Regions from separate parts of the Paenibacillus sp. A14 genome, predicted to be linked through region 1. Evidence: riboswitches for the same ligand, from Rfam matches in the RefSeq annotation. Region 1 holds a riboswitch; the other holds the start of a gene.
What was found. Region 1 has a riboswitch for FMN ahead of ribD (bifunctional diaminohydroxyphosphoribosylaminopyrimidine deaminase/5-amino-6-(5-phosphoribosylamino)uracil reductase RibD). Riboswitches for the same ligand answer to the same signal wherever they lie in the genome.

Region 1 (7,547 bases):
CCCTGAAATAAGAGGGGACGGTAAGTGAAGTTCGAATAGATGCAAAAATGCAGGAATTTTCGCCATATCCCCTCGGTATTCGCAAATTGATGCTATTGTGCAGGAATTTTTGGCGATTTGCGGCCAGCAGGGATTCTCCGCTAAAAATACAAGATTTGCATGAATTTCGCACAAACCTTCTGAATGGTAAAAAGCCTGCAGATTTGCAGGAATTCATCTATATGATAAGCAGCCGTGTGAAATGGAAGAACATTTCACACGGACTAAGCCAGTTCATTTCTAAGTGTGAACTGGCTTTTTCTTGTGCCGGGAAGTAGGATTCCAACGCTCTGATCGGGCCTTTTTTTGCTACCCGAGGGATTTCATAGTACACTGGAATAGGTTTGTCCCGAAGCATGTTCACTAAAGAAGAAGAGGAAGTGACCTATATGAAAAAAGGAAAGATCGTTTTGGAAAAAGGCGGGGAAGTGGAAATCCAGTTTCTGCCGGAAGAGGCTCCGGGTACTGTGGCGAACTTCGAGAAGCTGGCGAACTCCGGCTTCTATAACGGGCTGACGTTTCACCGTGTTATTCCCGGGTTTGTAGCGCAGGGGGGCTGCCCTAACGGGACTGGTACCGGTGGACCGGGTTACACGATCAAATGCGAAACAGCCACGAATACGACGAAGCACGAACGCGGCGTATTGTCGATGGCCCATGCCGGAAAAGACACCGGCGGCAGCCAGTTCTTCATCGTGTATGAGCCGCAGCCTCACCTGAACGGAGTGCATACCGTATTCGGAAAGGTGACGTCCGGTATGGACCTGGTGGATCAAATCCGTCCCGGGGACAAAATGAAAGAGGTTACCGTCTGGGACGAGTAATCCTTGTGTAATGCGAAGGGCTCCCTAGGCCAAATTTGGCCGGGAGCCCTTCTGCTATTCCATGATAAGATTAGGATTGCCGGTCAGCCGCTTCGTCCTTGACTTCCTCCCGGAAGCCGCGGATACTGTTTATACGCCGGGCGTTCTTTTCTTCAATTTGTTGTTTTTCCTCACCGGTGATTTCATCGGCATGTTCGCTCAGGTAGTCCTGGCCTTCGCGGAAGTTGCGGATCGTATTCTGAATGTTCTCCTGCAGCTTTTCCACGTTATCGGCGCGGTTGTCAGGTTTGGCCATGGCTGTTCCCTCCTGAAGGTTTCTTTCCCCGGCAAACGGGGCAATGTTATTGTCGCACGCGGAGGCTTTTTTTATTCAGATGAATGGCGTACTATTTATTTTTTGTTTCCTAAATAAAGGAGCGATTATAAAAAATGTCAACCACCGAGCAACTTAAGCTCCAGTGATAGTAATAATGATTAGCGGTGCGGAGAATAAACTGACAACAATATCTGAATCGGGTATTGTTGTATTTTTGTTTTTTTTATGCTATTCTTTCCTCAAGTCAGATGGTTTAATGACTTTATCAATTTCATATGCATTCCTTCGGGGCAGGGTGAAATTCCCTACCGACGGTGATGGCGGGCTTTGAGGCTCCGGCAATGAGTTGTTACAACGAATGCGGAGATCAGGGCGCGCACAAGTCCGTGACCCGTATGCGGGAACTGCTCGCATATGGCTGAGCCGGTGTGATTCCGGGACCGACAGTATAGTCTGGATGGGAGAAGGAGACGCGAAGAGCATTCGTAGGTCAATCGTACGGTGCTTTTAATTAAAACAAAGCAGCTTCGTTAAAGTTCATGTTTTCACATGGTTTATTTGTGTTTCCATGTTGAACAAGATGCTCGATTTGGCGAAGGCGAAGAATGCCTACCGGCTATGATTTTGTCATGGCTTGGTTAGGTGTAATTTAACGCAGCTTTTATTTCGCGGATGATCACTCTCAACAGCTCCTGCCGGAATGCTCCGGCGGGAGCTTTTTATGTCTAAAGCAAAAGGAGGGGCGGTTATAGAAACGATCGGCGATGAATATTACATGGAGCTGGCCCTGCAAATGGCCGAACGCGCCCAGGGGCAGACCGGGATCAATCCGGTCGTCGGGGCTGTCGTGGTCAAAGACGGCGCGGTGGTCGGCTTGGGCTCCCACCTGAAGAGGGGAACGCCGCATGCGGAAGTGCATGCGCTCCGCATGGCGGGCCCCTTGGCCGAAGGAAGCACGGTGTACGTTACGCTGGAGCCCTGCAGCCATCACGGGATGACTCCTCCTTGCGCGGAGCGGCTGATCGAGGATAAGGTGGCAAGGGTTGTCGTGGCCACCGAAGATCCCAATCCGCAGGTGGCCGGGCGGGGAATCGAACGGTTGCGGCAAAGCGGCATCGAAGTCACAACCGGGGTGCTTCGGGAACGGGCGGTGGCTTTAAACCGGAAATTCATCAAGTACATCACGACCGGTCTCCCATACGTCACGATAAAAACGGCCAGTACGCTGGACGGTAAAATCGCGACGAAAACGGGGGACAGCAAGTGGATTTCGAACGAAGCCTCGCGCGAAATCGTGCACACGATGCGGCACCGCCATCAAGGTATTATGGTCGGCTCCGGAACCGTGCTGGCGGATGATCCGCAATTGACGACCCGTCTAGCGGTTCCCGGACTGGATCCGGTGCGCATCATCGTCGATTCGACGCTTCGGGTTCCGGTCGGCAGCCGGGTACTGAGCGACGGAGCGGCGCCGACCCTCGTCCTGACGACCGAGGCCGCGGACCGTGCGAAGATGGCTGCCCTGACGGAGCGGGGCATCGAAGTGATTCCCTGCGGGGAGGGGCCGCGTGTGGATTTGCAGTTGGCGCTCCAAAAACTGGGGGAACGCGAAATCTCCTCCATTCTGGTCGAAGGGGGCGGCCGGTTAAACGGCTCTCTGCTGGAAAAGAGGCTGGTGGATGAGATCGTCCTGTTTATCGCCCCGAAACTGGTCGGCGGGGTGGAAGCGCCGGGGAGCTTTATTTTTCCGGGATATGAGAAAATGAGCCAAGCCGTCACGCTGGCAAGTGTGAAAGTCGAGACGATCGGAGACAATGTCTGTATTCAAGGAAAGCCGGTTTGGCCGGAGGAAGTGCAGGCAGACATCGAAGGAAATACGGAGGCGTAAAGGGGGCAGCCTATGTTTACAGGACTTATCGAGGAGATCGGGACGATGAAATCGGTTAGCCGCCAAGGGGAGGCACTCATACTGCATATTGCGGCCCGGGTCATCACTGAAGGGTTGAAACTGGGGGACAGCATCGCCGTTAACGGCGTATGCCTGACGGCCGTATCTTTTGATGATCATTCATTTATGGTCGATGTGATGCCGCAAACGTTCCGTCATACTAATCTGAAGGATCTAAAACCCGGCAGCAAAGTAAACCTCGAACGGGCGATGGCGGCCGGCGGCCGGTTCGGCGGACACATCGTGCAGGGCCATGTGGACGGAACGGGTCAAATCGTACGCAAGCGTCAGGACCAAAATTCCGTCGTATACGAGATCGAATTGGCCGATGCTTCACTCTCGCGGTACATTATCCCCCAGGGATCCATAACGGTGGACGGAATCAGTCTGACGGTGGTTGAAGCACATGAAGGCGGATTTTCCATATCGATTATTCCCCATACTTTAAAAGAGACGATCCTCGTCTATAAAGGGGCGGGGGATACGGTTAACCTGGAATGCGACGTGCTTGGAAAATATGTAGAGCATCTTTTGAATTACGGAACTTCGGGAAACGGAGACCGGAAGACGGTGTCCGCTCCAGCGAGGGGCATTGACCCGCAATTTCTGTCGGAGCACGGATTTATGTAAAATGGAGGGATTCCCATGAGCGAATTTCAACTGGACCGCGTGGAAGAAGCGATTTACGAGCTGATGCGCGGCAAGGTGATCATCGTGGTCGATGACGAGGACCGCGAAAATGAAGGGGATTTTGTGGCGCTGGCCGAGAAAGCCACTCCGGAGGTGATCAATTTCATGATTACCCAGGGCCGGGGGCTGGTCTGCCTGCCGATTACGGCGGAGCGCGCCGAGGAACTCGAGCTTACGCCGATGGTGGCTCAAAATACCGACTATCACGGAACGGCGTTTACCGTTTCGATCGATCATAAAGATACGACCACCGGAATTTCCGCCCACGAGCGCTCTTTGACGGTTCGCGGAATTATGGACCCGAAGGCGAAACCGTCGGACTTCCGGCGGCCTGGCCATATGTTCCCGCTGATTGCCAAGAAGGGCGGTGTCTTGCGCAGGGCAGGCCATACGGAGGCGGCCGTCGATCTGGCCCGGATGTGCGGCTCGTATCCCGCCGGCGTCATTTGCGAGGTGATTAAAGAGGACGGGACGATGGCGAGACTCCCCGATCTGGTGGAAATCGCCAAGAAGCATGACTTGAAGCTGATCAGCGTCAAAGACCTGATTCATTACCGCAATGAGAAAGAAAAGCTGGTCAACCGGGAAGTCGAGGTGCGGATGCCGACCGACTACGGCGAATTCCGGGCGGTGGCTTATACGAACGAGGTAGACGCTAAGGAGCATGTGGCCCTAGTCAAAGGCGAAATCGACGGTGATGAGCCCGTTCTGGTTCGGGTCCACTCCGAATGTCTGACCGGCGACGTCTTTCATTCGCACAGATGCGATTGCGGCCCGCAATTTGAAGCCGCGCTCCGGCAGATCGAACAAGAGGGCCGGGGGATTCTCCTCTATATGCGCCAGGAAGGCCGCGGGATCGGACTGGTCAACAAGCTGAAAGCCTATAAGCTGCAGGAAGAGGGGTTCGATACGGTCGACGCCAATCTGAAGCTGGGTTTCCCGGCCGACTTGCGGGATTACGGCATCGGGGCGCAAATTCTCAAGGACTTGGGCGTTCGCCATATCCGCCTGCTCACGAACAATCCGCGAAAGATTAAAGGCCTGGAAGGTTACGGTCTGGAAGTGGTGGAGCGGGTTCCGCTGCAAATGAAAGAAAATGCCGATAACACCCGTTATCTGCATACGAAGCAAGCCAAGCTCGGGCATATGCTGAAATTCGATGATTTGGAGCAAAACGAATCCGCCGAGGTTTAATCGCGGGAAGCACAGCCGTTTGTAACGGTTATAAAACACAGTTTAAAGCACAGGGAGGATGAAATCATTATGATGAACGTTTTTGAAGGCAATCTGGTATCGGAAGGGTTAAAATACGGCATCGTTGTAGGCCGGTTCAACGAGTTTATAACAAGCAAGCTGCTCAGCGGAGCGCTCGATGCCCTGAAACGCCACGGCGTTAAGGAAGAAGAGATCAGCGTCGCATGGGTACCGGGCGCGTTTGAAATTCCTTTGGCCGCACAGAAGCTCGCGGAAAGCGGCAATTACGACGCGGTGATCACGCTGGGCACCGTTATCCGGGGTTCCACTTCGCATTATGACTATGTTTGCAATGAGGTGGCTAAAGGTGTCGCGGCCATCGGTCTGAAGACCGGCATTCCGGCCATTTTCGGCGTCGTGACTACGGAAAATATCGAGCAGGCGATTGAACGCGCCGGCACCAAAGCCGGAAACAAGGGCTGGGACGCCGCCATGGCCGCGATCGAAATGGCAAACTTGACGAAACAGCTAAAATAGTGCTTATTTAATGTAGTACCCTCTTTTTCGGGTACTGCATTTTTTCTTTTTAGAGGCACTGGATGCTTCACGATGTACAACGGGTGGAGGATGTTCATTGACGACCGTATTATACAAACTGGAGACATTTGAGGGGCCGCTGGATTTGCTGCTGCATCTGATCGATAAGGCCGAGATCGATATTCATCAAATCTCGATCAGTGAGATCACGGACCAGTACCTCGAGTATTTGCACAATATGCAGGAACTGGAGCTTGAGGTGACCAGCGAGTTCCTCGTCATGGCGGCGACGCTGCTGTCCATAAAATCCAAACAGCTCCTGCCCAAACCGCCCGTTATTGAACTGGAGGACGATTTCGATTATCTGTTGGAGGAAGAAGAGGACCCGAGGGACGAGCTGATCCGCCAGTTGATCGAGTATCGCAAATATAAAGGGATTGCCGAGCATCTTCATGAGCGTGAGTGGGAACGCAGCCTGATCTTTTCCAAGGAGCCCGAGGATTTAACGCCCTACTTGCCGGATATCGAGGAGAACCCGGTTAAGGGACTTCATGCCGCCGATCTGATCGCGGTGTTTCAGAAGGCGATCCGTAAATCGGTCAAGCGTAATGCCGTGGCGCGGATTCATCGCGACGAAATTTCGGTAAAGGACCGGATCAGGGAGGTGCTATCCGCCCTGGAAACGGTGGGAAAAGGCGGAAGACTGTTATTTTCCAAGCTGCTGCATCAGGAGATGCACAGACATGAAATCGTAGTGACTTTTTTGGCTGTACTGGAGTTAATGAAAATGAAGCAAATCGTATGTTACCAGAACAAATTGTTCGATGATATCGTTATGGAGTGGAGAGGGGAAGGAAAGGCCGATGAATTATCAGGAATTGAAATCGATTATTGAGGGATTGCTTTTTCTGGCGGGTGAAGAAGGAATCAGTCCGAAGCAGCTGGCGGAAGTGACGGATCAGCGGCAGGACTTGATTATCGAAGCCTTGCAGGATATGAAGAGCTCCTTCGAGCGTCAAGATCGGGGGCTGCAGATCGTACAGATCGCCGGGAACTACCAGCTGGCAACGCTGCCTCAGCATGCGCCGTATTTCGAGAAACTGGCCTATTCCCCCTCGCGTTCCACTTTGTCGCAAGCCGCGCTGGAGACACTCTCCATCATCGCCTACCGTCAACCGATCACCCGGATTGAAGTCGAGGAGATTCGCGGGGTGAAGTCGGAAAGGGCGATCCATACCCTGGTCAACAAAGATCTGATCGAAGAAGTGGGCCGTGCGGATGCGATCGGCAGACCGATTTTGTACGGGACGACGAAGGCTTTTCTCGATTATTTCGGACTGGCCAGCCTTCAGGATTTGCCGGATTTGGCCGATTTTGAAAGCAGCGAGCAATTGGAAGAAGAAACACAGCTGTTATTCCAGAAACTGGAGGAACAGCAGTTGACGTTTGACGATGTGGACAAGAATGAACAGGATTGAATAGGATTTGAATTGAACCGCCCGTTGGGGCGGTTTTTTTAATTCTGGCAGGGCTGGAATTTTTTTATGAACCCAGTGTCATACTAATCGGAGCTTGTTATTCCATAGAATGGCATGGAGGGCTTTCCTGTGTGGATTTTTTGGCTCGGAAGCATCCTGATTTTGTTGCTGCTGATCGTCCTATTCGTCATCCTGAATTCCAAAATTAAATTTCGCTTGAAAGCTAAAAAAGAAAACCGGGACGAACTGATTCAACTGGATGTCACACTTCTGTTCGGTTTGGTATCGCTTCATTATGAGATCCCGGCCATGGGTTTTGCCGATCTGAAGCAAGGTTTGTGGGTGGAGAGCGACCGGAGCGACAATTTTACGGCTGGACCTTCGGCGGCCGGGGAGAATTCGATCAACAAGGATAAGGTAAAACATTGGATGCAGCAGCTTCGTGAGATGGTGACGGCGACGGAAGGGTTTAAGAAATGGCTGATCAACACGCTTCAAAGAATCTCTTTTGTCCAGTTCGA
Region 2 (7,547 bases), on a different contig from region 1:
CGTCCGGATCAACAGACCGCCCGCCACAACGAGATAAAGATAGCCGATCAGAACGCGCAGAGCCGACCGTTCCCCGGACCCGACCATGCGGAACACCGGAGGCAGCAGAAAAAGCGCCACCGCCAGAGACACAACGGAAATACGCAGCGGTTCCGTGTTTTGCAGAAGAACCACCAGGAGGTAGGCCGTCATGGAACCCGCGATAAGCCATCCATAATAGCGCCCGGTCCCGGGACTCGGCCCATCGACAATCCGCATCAACGCCAATGTCTCAAGCCCGACACCGAGTAAAAAAACGAGATTGGCCGTGGCGAGAACAACCATGGGGACGCCCGAACCCGGGACAGCCAGCAGAGCCCAAGTGATCGCTTGGCACCCTTTTGCCGCATAAAAGATAGGATAAGAGACATCCTTTGGTTGTTTGTAGCGATAGGCCGTGATGAACATCATCGCAAACAAGTGGCCCAGGGAAAGCAGAATATAAACAGTTTTCATATCCATTTGTAACAGCGTCATATTGAGATAGCCACGCCTTCCCCCGAAGAAAGGTTTATATTCTGATAATAATAACTGAAATTTTAAGCTTTATCGATAGTATGGGATAAAAAAACAGGCCTCCGACGCGTTCGTCGAAAACCTGTTCTTATGTGATCCGATTTATATTTATCAAGTCAAGCCGGTGCAGGCTGGCTCTGTCTGGAAATGACGAACAGCGCCGTCCAGATCAGGATAAAGCCCACAGCTTGCGCCACGGTGACCATCTGTTGGAACGCAATCCAGTTCACCAGCACGCCCACCATCGGAAAGCTGAGCTCGGCCAAGGTAGCCACGGAAGCCTTCGTGGTCGTCAAACCTTTGTAGTAGACCAGCAGACTGAGGAGCCCCGGAAGCAGCGCCTGACCTAGCAAATTCAGCGAAAAGGCGGCCATGCCGGAAGCCTCCGTCGGCAAATGCCAAGCGGCCCCTTCATTCCAGGTCACAGCCAGCAACAGCGGCAGCGCCAGGATGAACCGCAGCGAGGTGACCGTTTCATACTTCATCTGTCCGACCATCATCCGCCCCATTACCGTTGATCCGCCCCAAAGCGCGGCGGCGCCCAGCGAGAGGAGACTGCCGACCTGGATAAAATCATTCCAGTGTCCGAACGGAACCGAAAAGCCGAAGGTCAATAGATAGGTGCCGGCCAGTGCGATGAGAAACAGCAGGGAAAATCGGCGCGGGAGCGACTCCTTCAGCAAAAAGCGGGCCATCAGGATGGCGAACAGCGGCTGAAGCTTTTGCAGCAGCAATACGGCATTGGCATCGCCGTGGGTTAGTCCCATGGTAAACAGGATGGTGGCGATGGCGGAACCGCCCCAAGAGATGAACAAGAGCGCTCCGACATGCTTCCAGCCGATCCCCCGCAGCTCTTGACGGTTCTTCCACAAGGTCGGCGCCACGACCAACGCGATGAGGATATGCTCCAGCAATACAAGCTGGGCCGAAGTGATCGATTTCAGCAAAATCAGACGAAACAGCGGATCGACGCCCCAGAGGGCCGCCCCCAACACGACCAGCCAGAAACCGCTTTTTGCGCGAGTCCCCGAGACCGTTCTCGACGAATTGACTTGAATGGTGGCACGTGATGCATTTTCCATATTCCCGACTCCTTCTTGAATATGGGGTCTACGCGAAAAAGCCCCCGCATTGACATCAGTCAAATTTCGGGGGCCGATCAAATAAGCTTGCGGGGGTGGAATACACCCGCACCCGCATGCCTGTGATTGATCTTCTCCCATCCGGACTTTACCGTCGGCCCTGGAGTCGCACCAGGTCAGTCTCCATCCCTTGCGGAACGGAGAGTCGCGGGCTAAATCATCGATACGATGACCATCACCGCCGGTCAGGAATTTCACCTTACCCCGAAGATCCATATTCATTTAAATTTTAATTTAATGGGTTGCTTTCATAGTACTGCTTGCAGCCGATGAAACTCTGTAACAAACGTCACAATGTGAAGTCACCCTGACCACTGAATGAAAAAACCTCATTTGTGATCATTATAACACTACGATAGCATATTTGTAATCAACTATTTTTTTTATAGTGAGTTACTCGAAGGCCGGAATAGCGATTTCACTGTAGTTGTCTTCCAGAAACTGTTTTACCTCCGGACTCGAAATGGCCTTGGCCAGCTTTTGGACCGCCTCGGAATCTTTGTTGTCCTCGCGGGCCACCAGCGTGATGGCAAACGCGGAGTCCGTCGTTTCCGTGAGCAGGGCGTCCTTTTTGGGCGTCAGGCCGAGCGGACTTGCATAGGCCGGCGTCATGAGAACCAGATCGGCGTCGTCCAGCATCCGGGCCAGCATGAGCAGATCAACTTCCTCGAATTTAAAGTTTTTGGGATTTTCCGTAACGTCAGCTACTGTGGCATTGATTCCTACGCCTTCCTTCAGCTTGATCATCCCCGCCTTCTCCAGCATGACGAGCGAACGCCCCGTATTCGACGGGTCGTTGGCGATCGCAATCGACGCGCCTTCAGGCAGTTCTTCCATGCTCTTGTAGCGTTTGGAATACGCTCCGTAAACGGCGTGATAAACCGGCTGCACAGCTGCGAGCTTGCTGCCCGTGTTCTCATTATATTGCTCCATGTAAGGAACATGCTGGAAAAAGTTCGCGTCGACTTCCTTGTTCGCCAGCGCGTCGTTCGGCTGAATATTGTCGGACAGCACAACCAGTTCCAGATTGACGCCTTCTTCCTGAAGCTGCGGCTTGATCAGCTCCAAAATTTCCGTCATCGGCGGAATCAGCGTAGCGACTTTCAGGGTCACGGCCTGTTTGTCGGACGCTTTCGCGGCGGAAGAAGTATTTCCTTTCTCCGCGCTCCCTTTCTCCGCAGCTCCGCCAGTATTACTGCCGCAACCCGCGGTCAGGATCATGATCAGGGCTACCAGCCCAAGCATCCATTTTCTGTTGTTCATCTCCAACATCCTTCCCTCTTGCTCTTTGTTTTTTGTGAATGGACCTGATCTATTGATTTACATAGCCCGTTAACAGGTATTAACGGGAAAAAGCTTTTATCGGCTTCGGCTCGCGTTATCTTTTATCCAGCCATCTGGAAATCCGGCTGCCGGCGAACTGAATGAGCTGAACCAGCACAATCATCAGGACGATGACCGCGGCCATCAGCTCCGTCTCGAAGCGCTGATATCCGTACCGGATGGCAAAATCACCGACCCCTCCGCCGCCCACGACCCCCATTACCGTGGAATAGGAAATAAAGCTGATCGTCGAGGTGGTGAGACCGAGCACGAGTCCGGAACGGGCTTCGACATAAAGAAATTTCATCACAATCTCCAGCTTGGAAGCCCCCATCGAAAGAGCCGCCTCAACCACGCCGCGCGGAACTTCCAACAAAGACTGCTCCACCTGCCTCGCATAGATGGCCATGGAGACAACGCCCAGGGGAACGGAAGCCGCTATGGTTCCGATCGCCGTTCCTACGAGCAGCCGGGTCAGCGGAATCATAAATACGACGAGAAGCAGAAACGGAAAAGATCGCACCACATTCACGAACCCGTTCAGCAGCGACGACCACGTCCGATTCTCGTAAAGCTGCCCTTTGGCCGTCAGAAACAGCATCGTTCCGAGCGGGAGGCCCAGCAGCACGGCGGCGGCCACGGAAATCCCCACCATCAGAAAGGTTTCTCCGACGGCTTCGGCGATCTGGATCCGATACTGCATCACCTTTTCGGCCATCAAGGCGAAATCAAACATCGGCTCCCCCTCCCTTTCCAAGCAATTGTTCCCGATAGGACATTCTTGGGCGGGACACTCCCTCCAAAGGCCGGCTCGGCAGGGCAAAGCTGTCCACCAGCCTGCCCCGCTCCATGACGGACACCTCGTGGCAGAGTTCCTTCACAACCTCCATCTCATGCGTCACGATCACGATCGTGACCCCGAGCGCCCCATTGATGTGCCGAAGCACCGCCAAAATTTCCGAGGTCGTGTCCGGGTCCAGGGAGGATGTCGGCTCATCGCACAGCAGCACGGCCGGCCGGTGGGCCAAGGCCCGGGCGATCGCGACCCGCTGCTTTTGCCCGCCGCTGAGCCGGGCTGGATATTGATCCGCTTTGTCCTCCAGTCCGACAAACCGGAGGCACTCCAGCACGCGCTCCCGCCGTTGCGTTCTTCCCGTACCGGTCAATTCCAGCGGTACGGCCACGTTTCCGCTCACGGTGCGGTTATGCAGCAAATGGAACTGCTGAAACACCATGCCGATCGAGCGGCGGGCGATGCGCAGTTTGGCTTCTGGCAGCGCCGTCAGGTCTTGGCCGAGCACGGTAACCCCGCCCGTATCGGGCGGCTCAAGCAGGTTCATCATCCGGAGCAAAGTCGATTTCCCCGCCCCGCTCGGTCCGATAATGCCGTGAATCGTTCCTTCGCGGATGGTCAGGGAAACCCGGTCGACCGCCGGGAAGCGTCCGGCCCCGAAGCCGTAGCTTTTGCTGACTTCATAAAGCGAAATCATTGGTCTCCTGTCCCCCTATGGATCAACAAAAGTTGTATCAATATTTTTTGCATACTGTTACAATGCGTAAATCCCCTTGATTATAGATCAATTTGAATACTGTGTCACCAAAAATAGTTTATTATTATACAACTATTAGAAAATAGAACATTTTCCAGCTTGTTTACGTCTATATTCTAAGGAATAATCGCAAACCCGGGAGGAGATTAACAGCATGTTAAAAAAGAGACGGAGAAAGCGTGCCTCGGGAGCCGCCAGCTCCTTGATATTAGCCGCTCTGATGCTGAGCGCGTGCTCGGAGAATACCGACTCGCCCACAGAAAATACAGCTTTCGAAGCGAATTCGTCCCAACCTTCGCAGACCGGGCTTCAGAAGAACAAGCCTGATCAAGAAATCCAAAGCCCAAGCCGGTTGCCGGAGGCGGAGCAGGATCGGATTGCGGACGATTTTGAGGCACTGCTTAAACAGGGGGGAACACTCAAGGAGGCTTTTGATTCTCTCGGTCAATATACCGGCAAAATGAGCGGGGAACGGATGTCGACGATGCTGCTGGCCTTCGAAGACGCTCAGATGGAAGCACTGGGCCCGCTCACCGACCGGTATTATGAAGGCAACCGTCAGGAGATGTTGAACCAGGTTATTGAGGAAGGAGATACGCTGGAGGAGCTGATCGGCAAAGTTCAGGATGACTCGTTGAAAACACTGCTGACCGAAACCCGGGAAGGCAAGTTCGTGCTGGACTGGACCGAAGGGATGTTCAGTCCGGCACCCGATTACACCGCTCTCGCCGCGTTCGGGAGCCAGGCCGGGGATGACACCGCCGCCTATTTGGAGCTGATGGCCCAAGAAACCGTGCAACCGACTTCCCGTGATGCCGGCCTTACGATTACTTGGGAGGAACTGCTGAACCGATCGCTGGCTTTGGAAAAACTCACAACAAAATACCCCGATTTCAAATGGACGGAGGAATTGAAACCCAAGCTCGATTACTATAAACGAACCCTCATGTACGGCCTGGACAATACGCCGCTGTTCGGCTTTGAGACCTCCGTCATGGAGCCCGAGGCCAGACAGGCTTATGAGGCGGCGCTTGCCGAAGGCGATGTCGAAGCAAGTCCCTTGCTTCAGAACTTGAGGGCCTTTATGGACGAGGCCACGAAGGAAGAGTACAAACTGAACGAGTCCCTGGAGGAACTTCGCAGCAAGCTAACCTCCGCCGACAGTTAATCCGCAACACAAAAAAAGAGAGCACCCGCTCTCTTTTTTTGTTAAATCGTCGGCATTACATTGCCGCCATTGACCGGAATATAAGCTCCGGTAATAAACGAGGCCAGGTCCGAAGCCAGAAACGCGACCGTATTGGCGATGTCCTGATCCTCGCCCCGGCGCTTCATCGGTACCTGGGCAATATAAGCGGCGTCGTGCAGTTCGGCTTCGCCGCGGTCTTTTTCGCTGATCGTCCATCCCGGCGCAACCTGATTGACCGTAATTTGATGAGGGCCGACCTCCTTCGCAAGTACGCGGTATACTCCGTCCATGCCCCGTTTTCCCGCCGTATACGCCGATTGGTGCGGGAAGTTCTGCATGGCGCATTCCGTGTTGATTCCGATCATCCGCCCGCTTCCTTTTTCGATCATAGCCGGAATAAACGCCTTGGCCAAAAATACGCTCTGCAAGACGCAGGAATCAAACTGGCTGACATAATCCTCGGCCGACTGCTCCAAAACGGACTTCCACTCATATTGGACGACCGCGTTGGCCACGACGATGTCGGGATTTCCGAGCCTCGCCTGAATCTGCTCCTTCATTCCCAGGACAGCATCCTCACGGGTAATGTCCGCCTGTACAATCATCGCGTCCCCGCCTGCCTTCGCAATTTCCTCCATCAACTCCAGCGCCTTGGCTTCATTGCTCATATAATGGATCGCCACTTTGGCTCCGCACCGGGAGAGCGTCCGCGCCATCACGCGTCCAAGCTGGCCGGTCGCTCCGGTAATCAGCGCGATTTTCCCCGTTAAATCTATATTCATCATGAGATGATTCTCCTCTCCTGGCGATGGTCCCGCTGGCGTGTTCTGCACAGGGCCACAGGCCACCCCTTAGCTGCCGTTCGCTAATAAATTTCTGCATGCGCTTCCGGATTCCTGCGCAAGCCCGTTTCCTGAGGGGTACGGATAGCATTATGCTAAATATTTTTTATATTTTGCAATATATATATTGCATTTTGACGCGTCACATATTAATATAAGGCCAACAAGAGGAAAACAGCAACTTCACGAAAGGGGTTCACAACATGACCTGGTTTAACAAAAACAAACTGACGGACGAACGTATCGTCAACTTAAAAAATCAAATTTACAGGGAAGCCTATCTCCTCATCACGATCATCTGCTCCGCGTCCATTATCCTGAAGACCTTTCTGCAGAAAGACCCGTCGGCCCTGACGGAAGTCATAGTGTTATTGGCCGGCGGTATTTACTACGGAATCCGCAGCGTCATGCTCGGCATCTACTCCGAGGAAGTGGAAGTCCATGACCGGGAGAGCAAGACCCCCTACAGCCGGAAAACTGTATGGTCCGGTCTCGCGATCGGCTTGGGGATCGCCCTCTTCTTCGGAATCCGCAGCGCGGTGCTTTACGGAAAAAGTGATTTTCAGACCCAGGTCTGGTACTTTTTCCTGGTCTTTGTGGTCTCTCTCATCATTTACCTGCCGTTTTTTATCGCCTTTCAGGTGACCGTCCATCACTGGGCCAACAAGGCAAGCAAGAAATTTGCGGAAAGCGATTTGCGCGATCCTGAATAAGTGAGGAGGTAGGGGAATAGCGCATGAAAAACCTGAAATTAAAGCTGGCCCGCGTCGAAAAAGATCTGTCACAGGACGAACTGGCCAAGCTGGTGGGCGTATCGCGGCAAACGATCGGGCTCATCGAGCTCGGAAAATACAATCCGTCCCTCAGCTTGTGCATCGCCATATGCAAGACGTTGTCCCGGACCCTGGACGACTTGTTTTGGGAGGAAGAATCGTAGCGGAGCGAG

Region 2: linked by a shared signal. The riboswitch ahead of V4U88_RS11760 (DMT family transporter) and the one ahead of ribD (bifunctional diaminohydroxyphosphoribosylaminopyrimidine deaminase/5-amino-6-(5-phosphoribosylamino)uracil reductase RibD) in region 1 are both predicted to bind FMN.

Annotation. Positions count from the first base shown of each region.
Region 1 is NZ_JBAGJD010000001.1:495,753-503,299, reverse strand. It holds gene lysA (diaminopimelate decarboxylase) at 1-11, shown strand, start outside; gene V4U88_RS02475 (peptidylprolyl isomerase) at 429-863, shown strand; gene tlp (small acid-soluble spore protein Tlp) at 934-1,158, opposite strand; FMN riboswitch at 1,457-1,652, shown strand; gene ribD (bifunctional diaminohydroxyphosphoribosylaminopyrimidine deaminase/5-amino-6-(5-phosphoribosylamino)uracil reductase RibD) at 1,928-3,067, shown strand; gene ribE (riboflavin synthase) at 3,080-3,757, shown strand; gene V4U88_RS02455 (bifunctional 3,4-dihydroxy-2-butanone-4-phosphate synthase/GTP cyclohydrolase II) at 3,773-5,011, shown strand; gene ribH (6,7-dimethyl-8-ribityllumazine synthase) at 5,081-5,548, shown strand; gene V4U88_RS02445 (segregation and condensation protein A) at 5,646-6,443, shown strand; gene scpB (SMC-Scp complex subunit ScpB) at 6,412-7,026, shown strand; gene V4U88_RS02435 (DUF2953 domain-containing protein) at 7,156-7,547, shown strand, end outside.
Region 2 is NZ_JBAGJD010000004.1:87,851-95,397, reverse strand. It holds gene V4U88_RS11765 (GGDEF domain-containing protein) at 1-501, opposite strand, end outside; gene V4U88_RS11760 (DMT family transporter) at 672-1,637, opposite strand; FMN riboswitch at 1,763-1,913, opposite strand; gene V4U88_RS11755 (MetQ/NlpA family ABC transporter substrate-binding protein) at 2,091-2,969, opposite strand; gene V4U88_RS11750 (methionine ABC transporter permease) at 3,076-3,756, opposite strand; gene V4U88_RS11745 (methionine ABC transporter ATP-binding protein) at 3,749-4,510, opposite strand; gene V4U88_RS11740 (hypothetical protein) at 4,725-5,738, shown strand; gene V4U88_RS11735 (SDR family NAD(P)-dependent oxidoreductase) at 5,780-6,541, opposite strand; gene V4U88_RS11730 (DUF6773 family protein) at 6,805-7,314, shown strand; gene V4U88_RS11725 (helix-turn-helix transcriptional regulator) at 7,338-7,538, shown strand.